DNA from 4 places in the Nocardioides sp. cx-173 genome. Region 3 is predicted to be linked to each of the others. Evidence: predicted binding sites of a transcription regulator. Region 3 holds the regulator's gene; each other region holds the start of a gene.

What was found. The regulator LexA, encoded in region 3, represses DNA repair genes until DNA is damaged. The targets are predictions, from matches to a motif close to TCGAACANNTGTTCGA.
Region 1: the regulator LexA is predicted to act here: its motif matches at 1,574-1,589, upstream of LQ940_RS19795 (HNH endonuclease signature motif containing protein).
Region 2: the regulator LexA is predicted to act here: its motif matches at 1,852-1,867, upstream of LQ940_RS08210 (DUF6504 family protein).
Region 4: the regulator LexA is predicted to act here: its motif matches at 1,415-1,430, upstream of LQ940_RS11945 (DUF222 domain-containing protein).

What each region holds. Positions count from the first base shown of each region.
Region 1 is NZ_CP088262.1:4,046,594-4,049,792, forward strand. It holds gene LQ940_RS19790 (hypothetical protein) at 1-136, opposite strand, end outside; gene LQ940_RS19795 (HNH endonuclease signature motif containing protein) at 197-1,561, opposite strand; gene LQ940_RS19800 (M28 family metallopeptidase) at 1,745-2,716, shown strand; gene LQ940_RS19805 (NUDIX hydrolase) at 2,721-3,161, opposite strand.
Region 2 is NZ_CP088262.1:1,688,642-1,691,840, forward strand. It holds gene LQ940_RS08190 (SigE family RNA polymerase sigma factor) at 1-360, opposite strand, end outside; gene LQ940_RS08195 (ArsC/Spx/MgsR family protein) at 441-794, opposite strand; gene LQ940_RS08200 (YbaK/EbsC family protein) at 794-1,267, opposite strand; gene LQ940_RS08205 (hypothetical protein) at 1,316-1,783, shown strand; gene LQ940_RS08210 (DUF6504 family protein) at 1,939-2,271, shown strand; gene LQ940_RS08215 (SAV_6107 family HEPN domain-containing protein) at 2,273-2,728, shown strand; gene LQ940_RS08220 (DNA polymerase III subunit alpha) at 2,821-3,199, shown strand, end outside.
Region 3 is NZ_CP088262.1:600,296-603,494, forward strand. It holds gene LQ940_RS02825 (MXAN_6640 family putative metalloprotease) at 1-1,188, opposite strand, end outside; gene lexA (transcriptional repressor LexA) at 1,199-1,912, opposite strand; gene LQ940_RS02835 (LysM peptidoglycan-binding domain-containing protein) at 2,323-2,583, shown strand; gene LQ940_RS02840 (hypothetical protein) at 2,679-3,032, opposite strand; gene LQ940_RS02845 (mismatch-specific DNA-glycosylase) at 3,147-3,199, shown strand, end outside.
Region 4 is NZ_CP088262.1:2,458,984-2,462,182, forward strand. It holds gene LQ940_RS11945 (DUF222 domain-containing protein) at 59-1,291, opposite strand; gene LQ940_RS11950 (AraC family transcriptional regulator) at 1,471-2,397, opposite strand; gene LQ940_RS21825 (hypothetical protein) at 2,662-2,874, opposite strand; gene LQ940_RS11955 (DUF3887 domain-containing protein) at 2,871-3,199, opposite strand, start outside.

The sequences.
Region 1 (3,199 bases), 1.0 Mb from region 3:
CGTCGGCGGTAACGGGCCGGCCGTAGTACCGACTGGCGACATCGTGGAGGTAGGCCCGCATGGCCTGCACAGCCGCTGCGGAGGTCGGCGCTACCGCGCTGACGCCGACCCCGTCCGGACTCGCCTCGCCGCTCACGCTCCACCTCCTGTCACGTTGCGTCGGTGATGGCGGCAGGTAGCTGCAATCTCCCGGCGGTCAGCCGGTATCGGCAGCGTAGGTGAGGTCGGTGGTGCCCTGGGGGGTGGTGAGGAGTCTCTGGCCGTGGGGGTCGTGCCAGAGGTAGGTGCCGGGGGCGAGTGGTCGGTAGGTCCAGCCGGCGTGGGTTTTGAGGCGGTGGTGATATCGGCACAGGGCGGCGAGGTTGCACTCGCAGGTCGGGCCGCCGTGGTCGTAGGGGGTGATGTGGTCGAGGTCGCAGGCCCGGGCCGGGCGCGTGCACCAGGGGAACACGCAGGTCAGGTCGCGCAGGCGGACCTTCTCGGCGGTCAGCGGGGAGGGGGTGTAGGGGTCGGTCTGGCCGGGGCTGTGGCCGGTGCCGTCGCAGTGGTCGGTGAGGTCGATGACGGGGCGGACGGTGACGAAGCGGTCGTTGCGGGCGAGCCACTCGCGCACGGTGTCGACCAGCCAGGTGCGCCCGGTCTCGTCGGTGGCGACGGGGTCGCAGCCCAGGGGCGCGTCGCCGCTCAAGTGGAGGTAGGCCACGATCGCCTTGGTCGGCGCCGGCGGCTCGTCGCCGTTGATCAAGGCGAGCGCACCGGGAGGGTCGGCGAGGATGCCGATCGCCATCGCGCGGCGTACGTCGAGGGGCTCGGTGCAGCCGTCGCGCAGCAGCGCGACCGCGACCAGGGACAGGGCGCGGTCGAAGTCGGTGAGGTCGGACCAGTCGGCGCGCAGGGTCATCTCGGCGACGCCGGTGTGGTTGAGCGAGCCCTCGTGCACGGTGGCGTGGCGGTGGTCGAGGGCCTCGAGCTGCTCGGCCTCGCGCTGCTCGGGGTAGAGCCGCAGCATCGCCTCGTCCAGGACCTTCTCCAGGGTGGTGGCGCCGACCTGGTGGGCGCGCTCGGCGACCTCGAGGTCGACGTAGGCGGCCACGTCGGCGGGCTTGCCGAGCACGGCTTGGGCGATCCGGCGCGCCCGCCAGACCGGGACCTGGCCGGCCAGCACGCGGGCGTGGACGCGGGGCAGGCGGTGGGCCAGGGTCAGGGCGTCGCGCAGGTAGGCCCTGCCCGCGGTGGTGGTCATCTGGTTGGCCACCGCGAACGCGGCCGGCGCGTCCCAGGCCAGGCGCGGGAGCCCGAACCACTCCAGCACCCCGGGGTCGGTCAGGTCCTCGACGTGCGGCGCGCCGTCGTGGTACGCGCCGCGGCTGCGGGCGGCGTGCCAGGTGTCGTCGGCGGGGTCCTCGAGGTGGGTGTGGGCCCAGGCCAGGCCGAGTCGCAGCAGGTCGGCCTCGGCGGCGTCGGCGCGGGCCCGGGTCTCGCGGACGGCGGCGATCAGGTCCTCGGGCGCGCCTGGCCCATCGGCGTTCGGCCGGTGGTCGTCGAGGTGCGCGATGGACATGGTCCATACTAACCGAACAGGTGTTCGATCGTCAATGGTTATGCAGACCTTTTACGCGAGGTCACGGGCATCGCGCTGGGTCTCGAGGCTCAGGCGCCAGGGCGCCTTCGCACCTCGACCACCGAGGGCCAGCCGGGGCGCCTTCGCACCTCGACCACCGAGGGCGGAGGGCAGGATGGGGGGATGAGGTGGGCGTGGGTGGTCATGGTGGTGGCGTTGTCCGGCTGCACGAGCCAGGCGGAGCCCGAGGCCGAGCCGTCTCCGGCGGACCGCTCCACAGCCACCGGCTCCCCCAGCCGGTCGTCCGGCCCGTCGCCCACCCCGACACCGACTCCCACACCGCGACCGCGCGTGACGCCCGACGACCTGGACGTGAGCACCGCGCTGCGCGCCGTGCGGCACCTGGCGGGCGAGATCGGGCCGCGGCCCGGGACGACCCCGGCGTACTTCCGGGCGGCCGCGTGGGTCGAGCGCCGCTTCACCGAGAGCGGGTGGCGGGTGGAGCGGCAGCGCTTTCCCACACCGGCGGGCTACTCGTGGAACGGACCGGTCGAGGCGGGACCCTCGGTGAACCTCATCGCCACGCACGGCACGCCGCGGCCGGGGAGGCCGTGGCTGCTGGTCGGCGCGCACCTCGACACCGTCGTCGACGCGCCCGGGGCGGAGGACAACGGGTCGGGGGTCGGGGTCCTGCTCGCGGTCGCCGAGGCGCTCCAGGACACGCGCAGCCGGCTGCCCGTGGTGCTGGTCGCGTTCGGCTCGGAGGAGCCCCGCGGCGAGGGCGACGCCCACCACCACTACGGCTCACGCGCCTACGTCGCCTCCCTCACCGCGCAGCAGCGGCGCAGCCTCGCCGGGATGGTCTCGCTGGACCGGGTCGGCGTCGGAGAGGTGCTGCCGGTCGGCAGCCCGGCCGAGCCCAACGCCCTGACCGACGAGCTCGTCGCGGCGGCGCGCAGGGCCGGGGTGGAGACGGTCCTCGACCCGTTCCAGACGTCCAGCGACCACTGGTCGTTCGTGCGCGCGGGTCTGCCGGGCGCCCGCCTCGGCAGCACGTCGTACGCCGCCTACCACGACCGCACCGACACCCCCGAGGTCGTGCAGCGCGCTCAGCTCGAGCGGACCGCACGCACGGTTCTCGCCTGGCTGGGTTGAGGCCTCAGCGCGAGGCGCGCCAGAGGCCCAGGCCGACGTCGACCAGGCTCACGCGCGGCAGGCCGGCGACCTCGGCCAGCGGGATCCACCGCGCCTCGTCGGTGCTGCCGTCGACCTCGGCAGTGAGCTCCCCGCCGATGATGCGCGCCTCGTAGACCACCCGCACCGCCTTCATCGGCCGGTCGGTGTCGGCGATGCGGCGCTCGACGGGGATCACGTAGGAGTCCACCCCGAGCAGCGCCCCCAGCTCCACGTCGTAGCCGGTCTCCTCGCGAACCTCCCGCACCGCGCCCGCGGCGGCCTGCTCCTCGAGGTCGACGCCGCCGCCGGGCAGCGTCCAGCGCTTCTCCTCGCCCTCGTTCCACAGGGCGAGGAGGACCCGGTCCCGGTCGTCCACGATGACGGCATAGGCCGCGAGCCGGGTGTCGTACTCGGTGTAGTGCACACCCCATCATGGAATACGACGGCGCCGCGGCGGGTATT
Region 2 (3,199 bases), 1.1 Mb from region 3:
GAGGAAGCGCAGCGCGACGATCGCGCGCTGCCGCGGCGGCAGGAGCGCCAAGGCCCGGCCCACGTCCAGCGGGCCTTCGCCCGTCGGCTGGACCCGTTCCGGCAGCACCTCGGTGGGGTGCTCCGGGGCGTGGCGGCGCAGGTGGCTCAGGCACTGGTTCACCACGGTCCTGCGGGCGTAGGCCTCGGCCGACTCCCGCCGGATGCGCGGCCAGGCGGCGTACAGCTTCACGAACGCCTGCTGGGTGAGGTCCTCGGCCGTGTGCCAGTCGCGCACGATGAGGTAGGCGGTCCGCCTCAGGGCGGGCCCGCGGGCGAGGAAGAACTCCGAGAAGTCCTGCTCGCGTCGGTCACGTCGCATCGCTGCTCCGTCGGGTCGGTGTCAGGTCACCCTCTCTACGCCGCGCGAGACCTGCGGGGTTCGCACGGCGGCGGAGTTTCTCACTCCGCGGCGATGACCCGCGCCAGCGACTGAGGGTCGCGGCCGACGACGGTGGTGCCGTCGGCGGCGGTGACGATGGGGCGCTGCAGGGCGCGCGGATGGGCGGCGAGCGCCTCGAGCCAGGCGTCGCGGTGGGCCGCCTCGCGCGGCAGGTCGATGCCCTCCTCGGCCGCCTCCTTCGACCGCGCCACGTCCCAGGGCTCCAGGCCGAGCCGGCCCACGACCTCGGCGAGCTCGGCGGCGCTCGGCGGGTCCTCGAGGTAGCGGCGCACGGTGTAGCCGACGCCCGCGGCGTCCAGCTCGGCGACCGCGGTGCGGCACTTCGAGCACGCCGGGTTGAGCCAGATCTCCATCACTCCACCTCCACCGCCGTCGCGCCGGTGAGCGCGACGAGCTCGTCGTAGCTCGTCGAGAAGACCGCGGCCGGGTGGCCGGCGGCGGCCCACACGACGTCGTAGCGCCGCAGCCAGGTGTCGAGGTACGTCGGCACCGGCGCCGGGTGGCCGATCGGGGACACCCCGCCGATCACCTGACCGGTGTGCTCGCGCACGAAGTCCGGCTTCGCCCGCGTCAGCCCGGGCACGCCGATGCGCTCGGCGACCAGTGCGGTGTCCACCCGGTGGGCGCCCGAGGTGAGGATCAGGACCGGGGTGCCGGCCGCGTCGAAGAGCAGGCTGTTGGCGATCGCGCCCACCTCGCATCCCAGGGCCTCGGCGGCGAGTGCGGCGGTGTGCACGGAGTCGGGCAGAATGACGATGTTTCCCGTCCCGCCGCGGTTGGCATGCTCCGTGCGGAACCGGGCGATGCTCGGGTGCTCCGTCGTCATGTCCGCGACCCTAGCGACCACCACCGCCACAGAGAGACCAGGTTTCCCATGGACCACCAGCTGGACGAGCTGCCGGCTGCGCCGCGCTCGGTGAACCTCGTCGTCTGGCTCGTCGTGGTCCTCGTGGTCGTCGGGGCCGCGGTGACCGTGCTGACGGCGCTCGAGCGCGATGCGCTGATCGAGGCCTGGTCCGTGGGTCACCCCGAGGACAGCGCGATCCAGCCGCCGGCGTTCGTGCCGGTGGCGGTCGTCCTGTACGTCGTGTTCGCCGGCCTGCTCCTGGTGCTGCTGCCGTTCCTCAAGACCGCCCACAACTGGGCCCGGTGGTCGTTGGTGTCGCTGGTCGTCGTGATCGTGCTGGCCACCGTGGCCAGCCTGCGCACGGACCCGCCGATGCTGTTCGTCCTGTGCGCCGTGGCCTCGCTGCCGCTCAACGCGGCGATCCTCTACGCCTTGCTGCACCGCGACACGGGCGCGTTCGTGCACGCCGACCACCACGCCCCCGCCCGCCTCTGACGCAGTCCGAGACGTCTCCGGCCGCGCTCTTGACGCGCTGTCGGTGGGCGGGTGTACCTTGAGGGCGTTCGAACATCTGTTCGAACACGTCGGCGGGGACGACCTCGACCCCCGTCCCCGCCGGCACCCGGGGTCACGGTGCGAGGAGGACGAGCGTGAGGCGCTACGACGACCCGGTCGAGGTCCGCAGGGGCGGGGACGGCCCCGAGCAGTTCCTCTGGCACGGCCGGCTCTGGAAGGTCCGTGCGGTGCTCGCGCACTGGGTGGAGACCGGGCCGTGGTGGCAGGGCTCCGTGGCGCGGGCCGCGATCGGCTCCGACGAGCCCGGCTCCGAGCCGACGCCGGTGGGCGACCTCCTGGGCGAGCGTGAGCTGTGGCGGGTCGAGGCGGGTCGCGGTGCGGACGGTGGGCTCGACGGTGGCGGGGTCTTCGACCTCTCCTTCGACTGGGCCGACGGTCGCTGGCAGCTCGTCGGCTGCGAGGACTGAGATGAGCCTCAACCCCTACGCCCTCCCGGCCACCACCCACTCCTACCTCGCCCGCGCCGCCGAGTCGCTGAGCGAGGCGGTCGCCGCCACCGACGTCCCCACCCGCTACGCCGCCGCCCACGTCGCCGCGCTGCGGGCCGCGGCCGCGCTGCTCGCCGCGCGGGCGCGTCCGGCGCCGGCGCGGCGACGTCCCCAGAAGAACGCCTGGGTCCTGCTCGCCGAGGTGGCGCCCGAGCTGGGGGAGTGGGCCACGTTCTTCGCCGCCGGCGCGGCCAAGCGCGCCGCGGCCGAGGCCGGCTCCACCCGTGCGGTCACCGAGCGCGACGCCGACGACCTGGTGCGCGACGCCGACCGGTTCCTCGGTGTCGTGGAGCAGTCCCTCGGCCTGGTGCCGCACGCGCCGCTGGGCCAGACCCTCGCCCAGGCACGGGTCGTCCCGCCTGCGCGCTCGGCTTGACGCGCCAGCGGGGGCCTGTCCTACACTCAACTCGTTCGAACATCTGTTCGAACATCCAGTCAGGGGTCGAGCCGGCTGAGGAGGCTTCGACCGTGTCCGATCCGTTCGTCCATCTGCAGGTGGCCTCGGGCTACTCGCTGCAGTACGGCGCCTCCCACCCGCACGTGCTCGTGGAGCGCGCGGCCGAGCAGGAGATGGACACCCTCGCACTGACCGACCGCGACGGCACCTACGGGGCGGTCAAGTTCGCCCGGGCCTGCGGCCAGGCCGGGATCCGCCCCGTCCTGGGGGTCAACCTCGCCTACCGCACCGGCGGGCTGCCGGCACCGGGGCGGACCAGGACCCCGGTGCGCGGCGGCGCGTTCCGCGACCTCCCGGCCGAGCGGGGCGGCCTGCCCCGGGTGAGCGTGCTGGCCAGCGCGGACACCGGCGGCGGCCGGGCCGGGTGGGCGGCGCTGTGCCGGCTGGTCT
Region 3 (3,199 bases):
GGTGACCTGACGCTTCGCGAGCTGGACCTTGCCGGCGAGCGGGGCCTTGCGGTAGGCCGCGCCCTCCGAGTAGGTCTTGACCGGGCGGCGGTTGGCGGCGGAGAAGGCGGTGAAGATCTTCTCGGGCGTCGTCTTGCGGGCGCGCAGCACGCTGGAGACCGCCTGCCAGGAGTACTGGTCCTTGCGGGCGGCCCCGCTGCCGTCGGCGCGACGGAAGATGTCACGCACGATCGTGGGCAGGCCGCCCTGGCTGGCCGGGAAGCGCTCGCCGAGGTAGCGGAAGAAGATCCACACGCCGTAGTGGTAGCCGGTGGCAGGGTCGAACTGGTCCATCGACTTGCGCGGCTGGCGCAGAGGGCTCGCGGCGAGGTACTGGCGGTTGTCGTCGACGCCGTCGTAGAGCTCGTCCTCGACCCACGCGGCGGTGGCCTCGAGCAGCCAGCCGTCCTCGGCGAAGTCGTAGGCGTACTGGACGGCGTGGAAGTACTCGTGCGCCACGGTCACCTGGAGGTTCTCGAGCGGGGTGTTGGTCGGGAACTCCGAGGCCTGGTAGTCGTTGTCGACCACGCAGAAGGCGTAGCGGTCCCAGGGGGCCTTGAACGGCCGCTTCTCGTCGGTGGTGCAGTAGCCGTAGAGGCGGCGGTCGCCGATGTTGGCGATGTAGATGTCGGGCAGGCTGTTGCCGCCCTTGCCCGCGTCGGGCTTCGGGGCCTTGTAGCCGGCGGCGACGTAGCGCTTGTGCACCGCGGTGGCGGTGGCGAGCGTGGTCTGGGCGTACGTCGCGGTCGTGGCCTCGGGACCGCTCTGGACCCAGTGCACGCAGACCACGTCGGAGCACTGAGTGGACACCGGGTTGGTGCCGTAGCTGTCCTCGTCCTTGCCGCCCGTGGGACGCGCGAGCACGCGCTGCGCGGCCGCGCGGTCGCCCGCGTCGAGCTCGTCGAGACGCAGGGCGAGGTCGCGCAGCGCCAGCGTGGCGTCGCCGCGCCGCGAGCCGTCCAGGACCTGCTGGGCGCGGGTGAGCGCGCGCTCGGCGGCGCTCGGCTGGGCGGCAGCGGCCTTGCCGCGCCCGGTGGTGTCGGGCCGCGCCGTGGCGCTGGGCGCGGTCAGCAGCGTGGCGAGCAGCCCGACAAGGGCGACCAGGGCGAGGAGGGGCAGGGGTGCTCGGCGAGCGTGAAGGGGGGGCACCCTGGGGACCCTACATGCGGCGCAGGACCGCGGTGACCTTGCCGAGGATGGTCGCGTGGGTGCCGTCGATCGGCTCGAACGCCTCATTGTGCGGCAGCAGCCAGACCTGGCCGTCCTTGCGCTGGAAGGTCTTGACGGTGGCCTCCCCGTCGATCAGCGCGGCCACGATCTCGCCGTTCTGGGCCGTCTGCTCGCGCTTGATCACCACGTAGTCGCCGTGGCAGATCGCGGCGTCGATCATCGACTCCCCGGACACCTCGAGCAGGAACAGCTCGCCCTCGCCGACCAGCTGGCGCGGCAGCGGGAACACGTCGGTGAAGGTCTCCTCGGCCAGGATCGGGCCGCCGGCCGCGATCCGGCCCAGCAGCGGCACGTTGGTCGGCGCCGGGGCGACGTCACCGATCCCGGTCTCGTCGTAGGAGGACTCCTCGGCGCTGCTCATCGAGCGCCGGGCCGCCATCACCTCGGGCAGGAAGACCTCGAGCGCGCGCGGCCGGTTGGGGTCGCGCTTGAGGAAGCCCTTCTCCTCCAGCGTCTTGAGCTGGTGGGCGACGCTCGAGCTGCTGGTCAGGCCGACCGCCTGGCCGATCTCGCGCATGCTCGGCGGGTAGCCGCGCCGCTCGATGCTGTCCTTGATCGTCGCCAGCACCCGCAGCTGTCGCGGGGTGAGCCCCGTGGCGTCCGGGGGTCCGTCGGGCAGCTCGGAGACAGTCTTCTTGGCCATGGGTCGAGGGTCCCACCAAACCCGGCGTTGTTCAAACACCTGTTCGAACGGCGTGTCGCGCCCAGACGTTCGAACAAATGTTCGCCTGGGGTCTTGATTTCGTTCGAACAGGTGCTCTACTGTCGATCACATGTTCGATCGAACGTGTGATCGGACATGTGATCGGACATGTGATCGACACCGTCTCGCCAGTCACTGTCGGTGCTCGCCGTTAGACATGAGCTCCACGCAAGACCCGAGGCTGACCGCCACTTCCCCAGGAGGTCCTAATGAGCACGATGACCCTGTCTTCCGCCCCGTCTGTTGCCCCGTCTGTCACACCGTCTCCGGCACTGGCTCGTGCTCCGCGCAGCCTGCCCCGACGAGACAGCGAGTGCAGCACCCTGCGACTGACCCGACGCGGCCGGCTGGTGGTCCTCCTGCTCGCCCTGGCGGTCGTCCTGACCGTCGGGTTCGCACTGGCGTCCGGCTCGGTCGCCACCGAGCGCCCCGGCACCCCGGAGCCCACCCGAGTGGTGATGGTCGGTGCCGGCGAGACCCTGTGGGACATCGCCTCCGACCTCGCCGACGACGGCGACACCCGGACGATGATGGACGAGATCACGCGCCTCAACGCCCTCGACTCGAGCATGGTCTCGATCGGCCAGGAGCTGGTCGTTCCTGCCGGCTAGCACCACACAGACGTCGTCAGCCGCCTCGACCCCGGCTGACGAACCGGGGAAGACAGAGGGCGGGACCACCCGGTGGTCCCGCCCTCTGCGGCGTTCTATCGCGCGGCGCGCCGCCCGCCGGGACTCGCCGGCGGGCCGGACTCGACCGGAGTGCTCGGCGCCTGGGGCGGCGGGGGCTGGGTGATGCCCAGCGCCCGAAGCAGGCGGGCCGCGAGGATCAGCCCGAGGAAGAGGCAGGCCACGGCGCCCAGGGACGCCAGTCCCAGGAAGGTCCAGGCCTGCCCGTCGCCGCCGCGTGCCTGACCCCCGAAGTCGATGGCGGCGTAGACCAGGTAGCCCCAGGCCAGCACGCTGATCGTCACGGCGAGGGCGTAGCCGAGCAGCGCGGGGCGCAGTCCGCGCTTGGGCTTGCTGCCCCGGCGCGACCCGGCGCGCTTTCCCTGGCTCACGCGGGCCATTGTGACTGATGCCCGGCCGGCGTCCTACCCGCCCCGTCCTCTGCTCGTCCTGTGCTCGTCGTCTGCCCGACGTCTGTCTCGAGGCCGCAGTGGGCACCGGGCGGCATGGAGGTCCTTCCCGACATCGTCGGCCCCGACCCGGTGGTCGTCTTCTGCGG
Region 4 (3,199 bases), 1.9 Mb from region 3:
GATCGTGCTCGTGAGCGGGGTCCGTGGTCATGAGGACCGGTACCCGGGCTCGCCCGATCTACGTGCGCCGATGGAAGCGGACCCGGCCGTCGGCGAGCCGGTCGACGCGGTAGTGGTGGTCGTGCGCACGATGGTGGTGGAACGAGCAGAGCAGGTCTGCCTGCGCCAGGTCGGTCCGACCTCCTGCGGACCACGGCTCGCCGCCGTGATGGGCCTCGCACCAGGAGGAGGGGATGTCACAGCCCTCGGAGCGGCAGGTCGGTTGACGTACGGCGAGCGCCTTGCGCTGCGCGGGCGAGTAGAGGCGGCGCGCCCGGCCCAGGTCGAGCACCTGGCTCTCACCGCCGAGGACGACGGGGATGATGCTCGCGGTGCACGCGAGTCGGCGCGCCTCGGCGGCCGAGATGGGCTCGTCGCCGGCGAGCGCCACGCCCAGCCCGCCCATGAGCGTCTGCAGGTCGATCGTCACGAGCACCGTCGTCGCGTCGCCGCCGTGCATCGGGATCCGCGCAGGGTCGGCCGCCTCGAGGAAGGCGCCGAAGGCATGGCCGAGCTTCTGGTCGTGGGGTCGCCGGTCGTCCGGGGCGCTCTTGCGCTCGCGGCGCGGCGAGGTGAAGGCGTTGAGGTAGGTCAGCAGCCGGGCACAGATCCGGTCGGAGACCCGGATGTGGATGTCAGTCGTGCCGTCACCGTTCCTGCGGGTCCTCAGGAAGGTGCGCCGGGAGGCCTGCCTCTCCTCCTTCTCGAGCTGACGCTCCTCGATCCCCTCGCCGACCTCCGGCGCCACGACCTCCAGGACCCGGCGCCCGAGCACCCGCAGCACGTCGGGCGCGAACTGGGCGGCCTCCGCCACCAGGCGCTCCTCCGCCGCAGCGCGCACTGCCGCGTCGACCTCCTCGGGCAGCGCCTCGACGGCGCTGACCACCACCGAGGCCTGGGCAAGGTTGAGCGCCCCCTGGCGCAGCGCGTCGGCCGTCGTCGGGTGCTGCGTCAACGTCTTCGCCAGCGGCAGCCGACGCCGGCACTCACCGCGGTCGCGTCGTCCGCGGTGTGCCAGCCACGCGGCCGCGTCGCGGGCGCCATCGCGCTCCGCGACGTCGTCGGCGTTGGCCAACACGCGCATCCGCAGCTCCTCGACCCCGTCGATCACCGAGCTGAGCCCCAACAGGGCTGCGGCCTTGTCCTCCGTCGACAGGTACATCGGGTCGACATCGGCCGTCTCGGCCAACGCCCGATTGAGCGCGTCGACCGCCGCAAACACCGGATGCTGCGGGACTTCGGTCTGAGACATGGAGGCACCTGGAGATCGACGGTCGCCCGGGGACCCACCCCACCGGGACTCAACAGAACGTCGATGCCAGCGCGTCGCGTGACGAGCTCCACCGAAGCGGAGGACTACTGCATCTGCACTTATTAGATCATGTGTTCGAAGCAAAGTCAAGTGTCGACGTGCCGTTGTGAACATGCAGGTCAGCGCCACATCGGCGAAGATGAGTCTTCGGCCGCGCCGTCGCGCCTTCCTATGCGGGCTCGACGGGTAGCCAGAGCTCGCAGGTGGCGGTCCCGGCTTCGGCATCGAAGGCGAGGATGGCGACGATCTCGGGTCCGGGGCGCAGCCGCCACGGCTGCGACGGGAACCAGGTGCCCGAGGTCGCTGCCCAGACGTCCTGCAGGGCTTGCGGGTGCGGACCCTCGGTTCGGAAGACTGCCCACGTCCCCAGCCGGCACCTGGATGACGTCGAGACCCTCGGGTGCGGCGGCTGTGGTGGCCACACCGTGCAGGTAGGTGAGCTCGCTCCCCTCCGTCCGGTCAGGGTCGAGGTCGTCGCTGACGGCGAGCACCCCCGACGGCTCGGTGTCGTTCAGGCTCTTCAGCCGCTTGACCTCCTCGACCGCGATGCTGGCAACGTGCTCGGCGATGTGCGCATTGATGCCCTCGTGGATCAGTGGCACGCGCTTGGCGTAGCCGATGAGGCGGACGGCGGGCAGGCTGGTGATGCGGGTGTCCATCGGGACGCTCCCTTCAACGGTCAGGTGGAACCTGATCCGTGGTTGTGTGCGTAAGGGGCCCCCATCACGCCGTGCGTCGCTCGGACCGACCCCGTGCACAGCACGGAACGCTCGCCCGAACGCCTCGGTCGAGCCGTAGCCGTACCGGACCGCGATCGTGAGCAGGTCATCATTCGTGGTGACCAGGTCCGAGGCGGCCAATGACATCCGGCGCCGGCGTACGTACTCCGACAACGGCATCCCGGCCAGCGATGCGAACATCCGCCGCAAGTGGTGCTCTGTGGTGCCCGTGCGCGTGGCGGTGCCTGACGCATCCACCGGAGCGGACGGGTCGGTCACCAGGTGTGACTCCACGTCGTCGACGGCGAGGTTGAGAACGGCGATCATCTGGGTCCCTCCTTTCGCCTCCAGCCTGCGGCCCCTGAGCGCTCAGGACCCGATCATTGCGGTCCGATGCCGTCAGCAACCCGTGAGGAACCGCACGACGAGGCGAGAGGAGCAGACACGCAGATAGGTCGCTTCGCGGGCCTCGCGGCCATGCCTGGTCCGGAGGGCCCGAGACCTGCGTCATCGCGCCGCGTTGGTGCGGAGTGAACTAGGTGTTGCTGGACAGGAGGTTAGTGAGGCGCCTTGCGGGGCTGGGGCCGGGGATCACTGAAGGATGCGGTCTACGAACTCGCTGATGGCGGCGTCCACGGATAGTCCGATATCGATCGGCGCGGTGAGGTGGTCGAGCATCAGTCCGTCGATGGCGTAGTGGAACAGGGCGATCTCGGCTTGTCCCCCTGGCAGGCCAGAGCCGTTGTTGAATGCGACGTCCTCCGGGAATGCTCGCTGTCGCCACGCCGACAGGGCCTCGCTCAGAACGGAAGCGGCTGGTGATCTGGGGAAACGATGAGCAGACCCACCACGCGTAGTGCATTGTCGACCGCGACCCGCCCCATCACCTCACCGGCTTCGCAGTTCAGCGTCGTGACGCCGACGACCGTTCCGAGTATCTGCTCGTCGTCCTCGATCCGGTCACCGCCCGGCAGCACGACGTGAATGTCGGTCTGTGTCTCCAGCGCTCCGACCTCTGCCAGTACGCGGGACCAGGTGTCCATGACGAGGACCTCCGGCAGCTCGCTGCGAACGTCGGGGTGGAGCAGCTCTTCGAGACTCGCGTAGTCGCCGGAGCTGATCAGCTGAA